Regions from separate parts of the Bacillus sp. AL-1R genome, predicted to be linked through region 3. Evidence: riboswitches for the same ligand, from Rfam matches in the RefSeq annotation. Region 3 holds a riboswitch; each other region holds the start of a gene.
What was found. Region 3 has a riboswitch for thiamine pyrophosphate ahead of ACSBO6_RS16400 (ABC transporter substrate-binding protein). Riboswitches for the same ligand answer to the same signal wherever they lie in the genome.
Positions count from the first base shown of each region.

Region 1: it holds a riboswitch for thiamine pyrophosphate, as region 3 does, so the genes downstream of both, thiT (energy-coupled thiamine transporter ThiT) here and ACSBO6_RS16400 (ABC transporter substrate-binding protein) in region 3, are expected to answer to the same signal.
Region 2: it holds a riboswitch for thiamine pyrophosphate, as region 3 does, so the genes downstream of both, ACSBO6_RS03375 (thiamine phosphate synthase) here and ACSBO6_RS16400 (ABC transporter substrate-binding protein) in region 3, are expected to answer to the same signal.

Region 1 covers NZ_CP197469.1:3,993,428-3,997,869, reverse strand. The annotation lists gene ACSBO6_RS19115 (WxLIP family cell surface protein) at 1-48, shown strand, start outside; gene ACSBO6_RS19110 (WxL domain-containing protein) at 80-2,152, shown strand; gene thiT (energy-coupled thiamine transporter ThiT) at 2,259-2,840, opposite strand; TPP riboswitch at 3,064-3,169, opposite strand; gene ACSBO6_RS19100 (low molecular weight protein-tyrosine-phosphatase) at 3,515-3,991, shown strand; gene ACSBO6_RS19095 (hypothetical protein) at 4,005-4,442, shown strand, end outside.
Region 2 covers NZ_CP197469.1:709,312-713,753, reverse strand. The annotation lists gene thiC (phosphomethylpyrimidine synthase ThiC) at 1-1,290, opposite strand, end outside; TPP riboswitch at 1,427-1,541, opposite strand; TPP riboswitch at 1,774-1,883, shown strand; gene ACSBO6_RS03375 (thiamine phosphate synthase) at 1,974-2,588, shown strand; gene thiO (glycine oxidase ThiO) at 2,572-3,663, shown strand; gene thiS (sulfur carrier protein ThiS) at 3,690-3,893, shown strand; gene ACSBO6_RS03360 (thiazole synthase) at 3,896-4,442, shown strand, end outside.
Region 3 covers NZ_CP197469.1:3,410,957-3,415,398, forward strand. The annotation lists gene ACSBO6_RS16385 (ABC transporter ATP-binding protein) at 1-296, opposite strand, end outside; gene ACSBO6_RS16390 (ABC transporter permease) at 293-1,060, opposite strand; gene ACSBO6_RS16395 (thiamine-binding protein) at 1,060-1,350, opposite strand; gene ACSBO6_RS16400 (ABC transporter substrate-binding protein) at 1,363-2,355, opposite strand; TPP riboswitch at 2,443-2,552, opposite strand; gene racE (glutamate racemase) at 2,782-3,573, shown strand; gene ACSBO6_RS16410 (RrF2 family transcriptional regulator) at 3,644-4,081, opposite strand; gene hmpA (NO-inducible flavohemoprotein) at 4,268-4,442, shown strand, end outside.

The DNA.
Region 1 (4,442 bases), 580 kb from region 3:
TTTACGTTTATCTTAATTAGACGTTTAAAGAATATAGAGAAACAGTAAAGAAAAATTAATTTTGAAATGGGGAAACAAAATGGTGAAAAAAAGAAAACGTCTTTTTAAAGCAATTGTTTTAGCTTCTATTTTTGTCATCATAATGAGTGTGACAAAGCCGAATGAACTTGGAGTTAAGGGATTACTTAAACCTACTACTACAGAAGCAGCAACCTTTCCAAACTTATTTCAAAACTCTACATTTAATTTTGATAGTCAAACAACTACTTTTCCAAATTGGACATTTGTGTCGTATTTAAATAGAGGCCAAGAACTAGGTCCTTATAGCCCTAATTTTGAAGGGCAAAGTGGAGGTTGGTATAAGGTGTTTGGTGAAGTTGATCCACAAAGTTATGTTAGACCTATTTCAGGTATTGGAGGGATTTTATTAAAAGTTTTCAACACTGTAGATTCTCAAGAGTTTGTAGGTATGAAGCAAACGATTAATACAATTCCAGGGCAAACTTATACCTTAAAGTTTTCTTTTAACCTTATTGAACATAAGTATACCAAACCTAGGTATAGCTGGTTATTAAGTGATACTCTTCCTTCGCCAGTAAATGAATGGAAAGACTACACAGATCCTGAGAATATAACGTATACTTTCACCGCTATTGGAACAACAGTAAATTTTAGAATTCTTTTTGAAGACGGTGGACATGAAGCTATTGATGGTAGTGGATATCAAATCTTTCAGGTTTTTCCTGTTTCAGTCACATTGATCGATGCTCAAGCACCAAAAATAACGGATGCTATTATTACCATACCAGAAGATTACACAGGTGGTACATCATGGACCAATAAAAACACGACAATTCACTTCACAGCAACTGATGATTATGGGGTTGATCCGACATCGTACGAGGTTTCTACAAATAATGGTGCTACATGGAATAAAGATGGATTAAGTAATGCAACCTCAACAGGCGTTGATTATACAGTTTCAACCCAAGGTACGACAAATATTCAAATTAGAGTAAAAGATGATTCTGGAAACCAAAGTAATCCGGAAACTGATCCTGGAGCTAAAATTACTGTCAAAATTGATAAAGAACCTCCTATTACTAACTATGCAAACGGGCAATTATATAATAGTAATACAGCAACAAATATTACATTTAGTGATGCGCTAAGCGGTATTGATACAGCAAAATTAAATGGGACTACCATTACTTCTGGTACGATCAATCCTGATGATGGTGAACATACATTAGTCATCACGGATCTAGCAGGTAATCAAACAATTCGACACTTTACAGTAGACAAAACGATTTTACCGCCAGTTATTAATTCCATTACAGATATAAGTACAAGTATAACGGGAACAGCAGAGGCAAGTAGTACAGTAAGGATCATTTTACCAGATCAATCAATTCTAACGACAATCACTGAAACAGATGGTTCGTATTCGGTATCTATACCGCCACGGACGTTGTATGAGGGAGATGTAGTGAGGGCAACTGCAACCGATATTGCAGGGAATACTAGTACAGAAACATTTGCTACCGTAACAGCAGAAACAAAAAATCCAGTTGATCCAACAAACCCAACAAATCCAGTCGAGCCAGTAAACCCAACTGATCCAAATAATCCTCATGAACCAGGAACAAAGAGTTCATTAAGTATTGATTATGTCTCAAATTTTAACTTTGGTGAACATGAAATTTCAGGTAGTAATGAAGTTTATACTGCTCAATTAGATCAAGTAAAACAAACTTCCGATGGTTCAGTCATTCAAGTACCAAATTTCATTCAAGTAACAGACCACCGAAGAGCAAAAACAGGGTGGAAATTATCCGTACAACAAAATGAACAATTTAAGAGTGGAAATAATGAGCTATCTGGTGCCGTATTAAAATTAACTGATCCTATTTTAAACTCAACGACTGACGAGCAGTATAAACCAGTAGCCAAAACAGTAACATTGGTTCCAGGTGGAGGTGCACAGGATGTAGCTTTTGCAGATGAGGGAAAGGGATTCGGAACATGGACGATTTCATATGGTCTGAATTCATCAAATGTTACTCTTTTCGTGCCAGGAGGGGCCTATAAAGAAGTAGGAGCTAAATATAAGACGACTTTAACGTGGACTTTAGCAGATACACCACTTTAAAATCATGAAATAATTTGAAGTAAAAGGAAAAGTTAACCCCCTATCAAGCTGAATAATTGATGGGGGATTCTGTTCCTTTTTAATTTATTTGTAAAGGTTTCTATACTTATGCTGCTTGATTACGGTTCTTTTTAACATGAACAAGAACTGGCGCAGAAGAAAGTAAAATGATTAATAGAACTGCACTAATAATAAATGAAGGAACCATGTACCAAGCATTATATACTAATGAATAAAGTGAAACTGGTGTACCTTTTGGTGCGTATGAACCGTAGAAAACGATCCCAGCAATAAAGTGGCAGATGAATCGAGCAAGTGAGCCGATAAAAGTTCCTAAAATTATATAGGCTGCTGCTCTTTTTTTATTGCCATTTGTTAAGCTATTTTTTATTTGTTTATAAACAAGACCAGCTAATCCGAGACTTGTAAATGCGACAATATAGTCTAAAAATACTTGAATTGGATGAACGAAATATAGCTTTGTAACGATTTGTAGTGCTGCTAATAATAGACCAGTAATTAATCCTTCTTTAAATCCCCAACGAAAAGCAATTAGAAAAACTGGAATCATTGATAATGATACAGAGCCACCTTGAGGTGCAGTAAACAATGGTAAGAAATCAAAAACGATTGCTAGTGCTGCACACATTGCTATTTCCGCCATTAATTGAATCTTTGATGTCTTCATCTCTATTTCCCCCTTTATCTAGTGGACAACCTATGTAGTGAAACACTTTGAAAATAATGAAGTTAGCGACTAGTCGCATACATTTGTCATGCCTAGTTCGTGCGCCTTGCCCTTTGTGGAATCGAGGTATGAGGCGTGCCACTTCCACATTTCAAATTTAGGGAGATTTTAGTAGGAATAAATAAAAAAAGCAATACTGGGTAGCATGATGATCCCGGCATTGCTTTTCATCGTGCCACATCCCTACGTTAGTACTAACTAACAGGTTCAGAGGGTAAGAATAGCTTAATCTATTCACTCTCAGCCAAATGGCTCCCCTTGTGGTTTAACTTACATTTAGTTGTCTTTACTAAATATAGTCAAGGTCATTTAAAAATACAATTAATTTATCTGTAAAAATTAAAAATGTTGATCAAATTTAATGGAATTTGTGAAAGTATCGGTTCATACCTTACAAAGTTTTTTTTAGATAATCAATGAAATTATTTTAAAAAAATGAGTGTAATCATAGCTATTCTGTAAAAAATAAGCATGATAACTCTTATCTTATTTATACTAGCCATAAATTATTCACAATGGCTTGCTTTTCATTTTAAAATATACCGTGTAGAATAATACAAAAGAAACAGCTAAATTTTGGCATAAAGTGTAAATAATTTGAAGGAGACATTGAGATGATTCAAGTATTATTTGTCTGTTTAGGTAACATTTGTCGATCGCCAATGGCTGAGGCTGTTTTTCGTCATTTAGTGACAGAAAAAGGGTTAGATAAACAATTTATGATAGACTCAGCTGGTACTGGAGATTGGCATATTGGCCATCCTCCGCATAAGGGAACACAAGGTTTATTAAGTGAAAAAGGTATAAACTTCGAAGGTATGAAAGCTCGAAAAGTGACAGAAAATGACTTTAAATATTTTAGTTATATTGTCGCTATGGATGCACAGAATAAAGAGGATTTAATGAATTTAGCAAGAAATAATTGTATAGGAGAGATTTCACTACTTTCAGATTATGTTCCAGCATCAATGTGGAAGGAAGTGCCTGATCCATATTATACGGGTAATTTTAATGAAGTATATGAGATCATTACAGAAGGATGCACTCATTTACTTCAGCATATTTTAAAGCAACACCAATTAACAGTTTAGAGGAGGATGTAGAATGTCAAAACGTAACAAAGCTTTACGCAATATTCTAGTCGGAGTCGCAATTGGTGCAGGGGTTACTCTACTTAACAAAGAAAATCGTGAGAAAATCTCACGTAAAGGAAGAAGCGTAACAAACAAATTAAATCAAATTAAAGAAGATCCAGAAATCGTAAAAGGTGCTGTTCGAAATCAGTTGAGAGTAGTACAAAACTCAGTTGAGAAATTAGAAGGCAATGTACAAATTGTAAAAGATAAATGGATCGAAATTAAAGATTCAACACTAAACAAGTTTGATAAAGGCTCTTCTAAAGTAACAGAAAAAGCAGTTGAAGCAGTAGAAGAGAAAATTGAAGATTCAATTGACCTAGAAGAGGGTAAATCGCAAATTTCAGCGACTTCATTAGAAGTAAATCATGAAAATGAAACTTCTCAACATGAAACTTCTGAAACT
Region 2 (4,442 bases), 1.8 Mb from region 3:
AGCAATATCAGTCGTTAACGGTCCTAATGTATAAAATGGTGCTTCCTGACAAATTTCTAATTGTTTATCCATATTCTCTTTAATTAAGTGCATTGGTACATGTCCTGGTCCTTCAATCATAACTTGAACATCGTGTTTCCATGCAATTTTTGTTAACTCGCCTAATGTTTCTAACTCGGAAAACTGTGCTTCGTCATTTGCATCGGCGATTGAACCTGGTCTCAGACCATCTCCTAAAGAGAATGTTACGTCATAACGCTTCATAATTTCACAAATTTCTTCAAAATGAGTATATAAAAAGTTCTCTTTATGGTGAGCTAAACACCACTGAGCCATAATAGAACCACCACGAGATACAATTCCTGTTACTCGTTTTGCTGTTAATGGAATATAGCGTAATAATACACCCGCGTGAATCGTAAAATAGTCTACCCCTTGTTCCGCTTGCTCGATTAGAGTATCTCGAAACACTTCCCAACTTAAATCTTCAGCAATTCCATTAACTTTTTCTAGTGCTTGATAAATCGGAACTGTGCCTACTGGTACTGGTGAGTTACGGATGATCCATTCACGTGTTGTATGAATATTCTTCCCAGTTGAAAGATCCATCATCGTATCTGCTCCCCAACGAGTAGCCCATGTCATTTTTTCTACTTCTTCTTCAATCGAAGACGTGACAGCTGAATTACCTATATTGGCGTTTATTTTCACATGAAAATTACGACCGATGATCATTGGCTCACTTTCAGGGTGATTAATATTCGATGGAATGACAGCTCTTCCTTTTGCAACCTCATCACGAACAAATTCAGCAGAAACATTTTCTCGAATCGCAATAAATTCCATCTCAGGTGTAATAATCCCTTTACGAGCATAATGCATTTGAGTAATATTTTGATTATCCTTTGCACGTAACGGTTTTCTTTTTAACCCTTTAAATACTTCAACATTTTGTTGATCTGTCTCTTTTCGATATCCATTATCTTCAGGCTTTATTTCACGCCCTTCATACTCTTCAACATCATTTCGTTCGATTACCCAGTTTTGTCTAATCGCCTTAAGTCCTTTTCGAATATCAACTGAGCTAGCTGAATCTGTGTAAGGTCCACTTGTGTCGTATACTCTAACTGGAGCATTTTCTTCTTCGCCAAAAGTGCCAGTTGTTGGGCTTAATTGAATCTCACGCATTGGCACCTTAATGTCAGGTCTAGATCCTTCAACATACACTTTCTTACTCCCTGAAAAACTAGACATGATAGAAAAATTCATTTCATTTACAGAATTGTTCATTTGATTTCATTCCCCTTTATAATTTGATTAAAAAGGACGAAATCCAATCCATTCAAAGCATGAAAAAAGCCGGCGTCTTATTTTAAAGACCCGGCTAAGTGTTAGCAAAACTACATTAACAATTAGATAATCATTAATGAAAAATTTCTAACTTCCCCACGCTGGTATGAACCAGATCAGGTCCTGAGGGTTAAGAAACTTAATAACGTTTCTCTCTCAGCCCAAATAATTGGACACCCCTAGTCAATCGATTAAATTGTTCAAACTAAATATAAACCCGCAAATTTAAAATGTAAATGTTTTTATTTCCCTAAATTTTTACAGAAATCCCAAAATAAAAAAATTATGGTTTTTTTATACTCTCAAAAACACTTGAATTCACTACACTTCAAGCCATATTTCTAGTAAAAAAATGGACTAGTAAAAAAATTTAGTATTGAATATTATTTTTTATATGCTATGCTAAAATTAATTTTCATACATATTCATCACTAGGGGATCCCTTGATAAGGGCTGAGAATAAAGTAGTTACTTTTAAACCCTCAAAACCTGAACAGGCTAGTACCTGCGTAGGAAAGTGGCGCATTTTATATTTTTCTTCGCGTGTAATGTAACCACTTTCTTTTTTTTAGGAAAGTGGTTTTTTTGTTTGAAAAAATCTTGAAAATGAAAGAGGCTGGGACATGGAACTTATTGCAATTACAGATGATCAGCACTCAGTCGAAGTACTTGCTACAAAAATAATTCAAATAATCGATGCAGTCGACTATGTACAAATTCGCGAAAAGTCCAAAACAGCAATCGAGCTACTATCACTCTTAAATCTACTAAAATTAAACAAAGTAGATATGAAAAAAATTGTTTTAAATGATCGTTTAGATATCGCTATTTTCTCTAATCTATCAAATATTCACTTACCAGGACATGGTCTTCCTCTTGTTGATGTAAAAGAATATTTTCCTAATTTACGAGTAGGAAAATCAGTCCATACACTAACTGAAGCAATACAGGCAGAAAATGATCAAGCTGACTATATTATGTACGGTCATTGCTTTGAAACTAAGTGTAAAAATGGATTAACACCAAACGGGATTGAACTAATTCCTGAAATGAAAAAAACGTTAACGATACCGATCTATGCAGTCGGAGGAATATTACCTGAACATATCCAAGTTCTAAAAGAGAACGATATAGATGGTATAGCTGTAATGTCTGGCATATTTTCTGCCCGAAATCCTCTAGAAGCTGCGCTGCAATATTTTGAAAGGTGCAAATTTGCTTATGAACAAGAAATTTGATGTTGCTGTAATTGGTGGTGGAATAATAGGTTGTTCAATAGCTTATTATCTAGCAAAAGAAAACATAAATGTCGCAGTTCTTGAAGGTCAGCAAGTTGGACAGAAAACAACTAAAGCTGCTGCTGGAATGCTTGGTGCCCATTCCGAGTGGGATCAATCTGAGTCATTTTTTTCATTTGCTAGAAACAGTCAATTAACTTATTTTCACCTTAGAGAAGAATTAAAAGAACTTTGTGGAATTGATATTGAACTTAAAAATGGTGGCATTTTCAAACTAGCTTATACAGATTTAGAAAAAAAACAATTAACTCCGCTACTCACTCAAACTTCAGCGCTTTGGTATAACCAGGAGGAGTTAAAAAAACAGATACCTGGAGTCCATCCTAGCATAATTGGAGCAGCTTATATTGAAGACGATGTAAATGTATTACCTGTTTCTGTCTGTAACGCGTTTTGCAAAGGTGCTCAAATGTTAGGTGCATCTATTTTTGAATATACACATGTGTTTCAGATTCAAAAAAACGATTCACATTATTTAATTAAAACAACAAATGGCAATTTTGAAGCAGAAACGATTGTAATTGCAAGCGGCGTTTGGAGTAATTCATTGTTTCAACAGCTTGGATTACATCACGAAATTATTCCCGTTAAAGGTGAATGTATCTCGGTCAGAAGTGAAAAAGTTGCTTTAAAACACACTCTTTTCCATGAACAAAATTATATTGTTCCAAGAAATGACGGTCGCCTTGTGATCGGAGCTACGATGGTGGATAACGAATGGAATGAGAACCCTAGCTTAAAAGGGATTGAGTCATTAATACAAAACGCTAAAAAAATGCTTCCCGAAATTGAAGAGATGAAAATTGATTCTTTCTGGGCAGGATTACGACCGCGAACGCTCGACTATCATCCCTTTATAGGAACTCATCCAGAGGATGATCAAATCTTATTTGCGACCGGCCATTTTAGAAATGGTGTTTTACTTGCACCAGCAACTGGAAAATTAATTCGGGATTTGATTCTTAAACAAAAAGTCGATCATAGCTGGATTGAAGCATTTAAAATCAATCGTTAACTTTAATGATTTGGGGGTGTAGACATTTGGAAATAAGATTAAACGGAAAGAATATCGAAATTTCCAGCAAAACTTGTACAATTCAGGATCTGCTTAATGAATATCAATTAGAAAACCGAATTGTTATTGTCGAAGTTAATAAAGAAATTATTTATAAAGAGCAGTATTCATTAACTAATCTCTCTAACGGAGATTCTGTAGAACTTATACATTTTGTAGGTGGTGGCTAATCATGTTAAAAATAGGAAATCATACGTTTCATTCAAGATTATTATTAGGAACAGGAAAATACCCTTCATTTGAAGTCCAGAAAGAAGCTGTTGAAGTATCGGAAGCTGAGATCCTAACTTTTGCTGTTAGACGAATGAATATTTTTGAGGAATCTCAACCAAATTTTCTTGAGCAATTAGATTTATCCAAATATAGATTATTGCCAAATACAGCTGGTGCAAAAACTGCTAAAGAGGCAGTTAGAATTGCAAAATTGGCAAAAGCATCAGGCTTATGCGATATGATCAAGGTTGAAGTAATTGGGTGTGATAAATCATTACTACCCGATCCAATCGAAACATTAAAAGCATCAGAAATGTTATTAAATGAAGGGTTTATAGTATTACCTTATACTTCTGACGATGTTGTCCTTGCAAGAAGACTAGAAGAACTTGGTGTCCATGCGATTATGCCAGGTGCATCTCCAATCGGTTCCGGAAAAGGAATTATTAATCCTTTAAATCTAAAATTTATCATTGAGCAATCAAATGTACCTGTTATAGTAGATG
Region 3 (4,442 bases):
TTTAACTCTTGTGATAAAACAATATTTTTTAAGACTGTTCTCCAAGGTAGTAATGAATGATCCTGTGGCATAAAACTAATATGGCCAAGTTCTCCATTTATGATTGACCCATTTAGCTTAACTTCACCAGAATCGGGTTTTAGTAAACCGCCTATAAGGTGAAACAACGTACTCTTCCCACTACCAGATGGACCTAAAATTGATACAAATTCCCCCTCATTTACATAAAGGGAAATATTATCTAACACTTGATGACTACTATAACTTTTTGATAATTGTTCCACTTGTAATGTCATTTTCGATTCTCCCCTTTAACTTTCCATTTAACAGTAACTCGTTCAATTACGACTATTAGGAAGAAGAAAAGCATACTTAAAAACATAATAATAAAAATTGAAACAAATACTCGATCTGTTCTAAATGAAGATGAAGCTAAAGTCATATACACTCCAATTCCAGATTTCGCTCCTAGCCATTCTGAAATAACTGCCCCCATTACACTATATGTCGCTGAAATCTTTAAGCCAGAAAAAATCGAAGGTAAAGAAAAAGGCAACTCAACTTTCCAAAAAATTTGTGATTTGGTTGCCCCTGCCATTTTCATATAATTTATTAATTCACTTGGTGTTTGTCTAAAACCATCCAATGCTGAAACTGTAACTGGGAAAAAACAAACAAGAGAAATAATAATTAATTTAGGTAATACACCAAACCCAAACCAAATAATTAATAGCGGTGCCAATACAATAATTGGTACATTTTGAGAAAGAATTAATAATGGGTAAAAAGCTTCCCTAACGCCTGGGATTAAATGCAATAGAAATGCTATTAAAAATCCTAATAAACTACCAATTAACAAACCAATAATCGTTAATTGAATTGTAGAAGAAATATGAGGAAGTAATGAACTAGTTGATTTCATTCCTTCTTTAAAGATTGCGATTGGTCCTGGCAATAACCAAGATTCAATTTTCCAAACTTTAATACTTAGCTGCCAACAAATTAAAAAAAGCAGGATGACAACAATTGGTTGCCATCCTTTTATATGTTTAGATTTCATTAACGATACTTCTCCGTTAACACATCCATCGTAATACCTTTTGGTTGATAAAGTATTTTCATTTGAGTAATAACATTGTGGCAACCTATTTCAATCATTCTTTCATTCATTTTTTGAACAACCATTAACAATTGATTCAAGTCACCTTCCATAGTTGTTTCCAATGGTTGAACTTGATATTTTACACCTGACTCATCAATAATTTTAATTGCTTCATCCACTGCTGGAATAACATCCTCAATATTATTTGTTTTCGGTATAATTTGGACACTCATTAAAGTAGTTTGCATTTTTGCTCCTCCTTATTTCGCTGGTAAGAAATCATTCGTAAATGCTTCTTTTGGCTTAAAGTTTCCTTCTAACAATTTATTTTCAGCTAAGAAATCTGCATAGTTTTTCCAAACTGATAACTTTTGCTCACCCCATCGGTCTGCATCATCTTTATATTTAGATGCTAACCATTCTTGGCTTTTTTCCACTAATTTTTTATCTAAATCTGGATTATCCTTTATTAAAATCGAAGCGGCTTCTTTAGGGTTATCGATCGCAAAATTATATCCTTTTGATGCTGCAGCCACAAACGCTTTTACTGTTTTAGGGTTTTTACTAATCATTTTTTCGTTAGTAGCTAAAACTGGCGTATAGTAATCAAGTTTTTTACTATAATCAGTTAAATAGATCATGTTTAATTTTTCACCGCGAAGTTCTGCTTCAATCCCTGTCCATCCTTGATAAATCCAAGCAAAATCGATATCTCTTTTTACTGCAGTAAAGAAATCAGCATCACCCATATTCACAATATTCAACTTATTAACATTCGCATTTTCTTCTGCCATAAGCGATTTTAAAATTGCCTTTTCAACAGGTGAACCCCATCCACCATATGTTTTTCCAACGAAATCTTTTGGAGACTTAATTTCTTTATTCACTGGTGATGCAAATCCAGAAGTATTATGTTGAATAATTGCTGCAATTGATACAATTGGTACATTTTGAACTCGCGCTTGTGTAATTGACTCCTGATAAGAAACGCCAAAATCCGCTTTACCAGATGCCACCAATTGATCTGCCCCTGTTTCTCCCGGGCTGATAATATCTACATCAAGCCCTTGTTCCTTAAAGTAACCTTTTTCCTTAGCAACAAAAAGCCCCGTATGATTTGTATTTGGCGTCCAGTCTAGTACGACAGTCACCTTTTTTAATTGCTTTGTCTTTTTATTAGTGGCAGTTTTGTCTTGAGCACATCCAGTTAACATTAAACAAATAGCCACTAAAAATACTACTAGTTTTTTCATTATCTATATCCCCTTTTGGTTTTTGTTTATAAAAAAAGAAAACGTCCGGGTACGAACCCGGACGTAAATGCGCTGTAAAAAACATATCTAAAAAGAGATACTGTTCCCTACGCTGGCATCACCCAGATCAGGTTCTAAGAGTCAACATCTTAAGGATGCTATCTCAGCCAGCAACACTGGCCCCTCCACATTTTTCTCATATATAAACTTTCCTCATTAATATAACAGATAATGATTGTATTTACGAATTATTTTTAACTAGTGTTTAAATGTTTTAATACTCTGTTAATAAGCGCAATGAAACTATGAAATTTTAATATTTATTAAAAGAGAATGATAAACAAAAATATCATTTCTTATAGTAAAATCTTAAATGAATAAAGAATATACTACATCAACAAATTTTTTGTAAAATGAGGGGATTTTTTGAATAAACCAATCGGGGTCATTGACTCAGGTGTTGGAGGCTTAACAGTTGCCAAACAAATTATAAGACAATTACCTAAAGAGGACATTTTATACTTAGGCGATACAGCAAGATGTCCATACGGATCACGACCATATACAGAAATTAGAGAATTCACTTGGGAAATGACTAATTTTCTAATGGAGAAAGATATAAAAATGTTAGTCATCGCCTGTAATACAGCAACATCAGTAGTCTTAAATGAAATGCGAGAGAAACTTCAAATACCAGTCATTGGTGTTGTCCGCCCAGGAGCCAGAGCAGCAATAAAATTAACACAAAATGATCGAATCGGTGTCATTGGAACGAATGCTACCATTAATAGTAAAGCATATCATTCTGCACTAAAGCGGATTAATGATAAAGTACTAATCGAAGGATTGGCATGCCCAGAGTTTGCTGGAATTGTTGAAAATGGGGATTACAATAAACCTGAAATATTTGAGATTGTTAAACACACCCTTGCACCACTTATCGATTCAAATATTGATACTTTAATACTTGGTTGCACGCATTACCCATTACTCGGTCCAATCATTCAAAAAGTGATGGGACCATCCGTCCAACTGATCAGTTCGGGCGATGAAACAGCTTTAGAAGTAAGTGCAATACTTGATCAACAAAATATTTTATCTAACTCTGAAATCACTTCACATGAATTTTTTACAACTGGGGATCCTACGATTTTTCGTAAAATAGCTTCATCTTTATTCCAAGAACCACTGGAAAACGTAAAGTATATTAAACTATAAAAGTCTATAGAACATATAAAATGAAGAAAACCAACAAAGTACATCTTTGTTGGTTTTTGTGTTTTAAAATTTATTCTTTACTTGAAAAGTAATCTTTAAGCATCGCATTGTTCTTTACGATATCATCTAGTGTATATTGATCTAAAACTTTTAAAAATTGTTCTAATGCATTGTTGAATATATGTTTTAAAGAACAAACAGGTGTAATAACACAAGTATTGCCATGTTCAAAACATTCTACAATATTAAAGTCCTCTTCAGTTTTACGAATTATTTCACCGATATTTATTTCTGTTGGCAATTTAGCTAAACGAATTCCACCGTTTCTACCACGTATAGTCTCAATATAGCCCATCTTACCTAAATTATAAATTATTTTCATTAAATGGTTTTTAGAAATATCATACGCTTCAGCGATGTCCTTAATATTAACTAATTTTTCACGTGGCTCTGAGCTTAGAAATATTAGTACACGAAGAGAGTAATCCGAATAAGTTGTTAAACGCATAACTTGTCCTCACTGTCTTATTTATGATTTATCATAGCATAATTGTGAACATTTTTTAAACTTTTATGTCTTTTTGCGAAAAAAACCAAAAAAGATGTATTTCGTATATTGCTTTAAATTAATTCTAGGTCTAAGATAAAGATGTATTTACAATACTACTTTAAAACGTGATTAGGGGGATTTTTCATGCTATCTCAAAAAACAACTGATATTATTAAGTCAACAGTTCCTGTCTTAGAAGTAAAAGGTACAGAAATTACTAAAGTATTCTATAAAAATTTATTTACTAATCATCCTGAACTATTAAATGTATTTAATCATACAAATCAACAACAAGGTAGACAACAAACCGCTCTTGCAA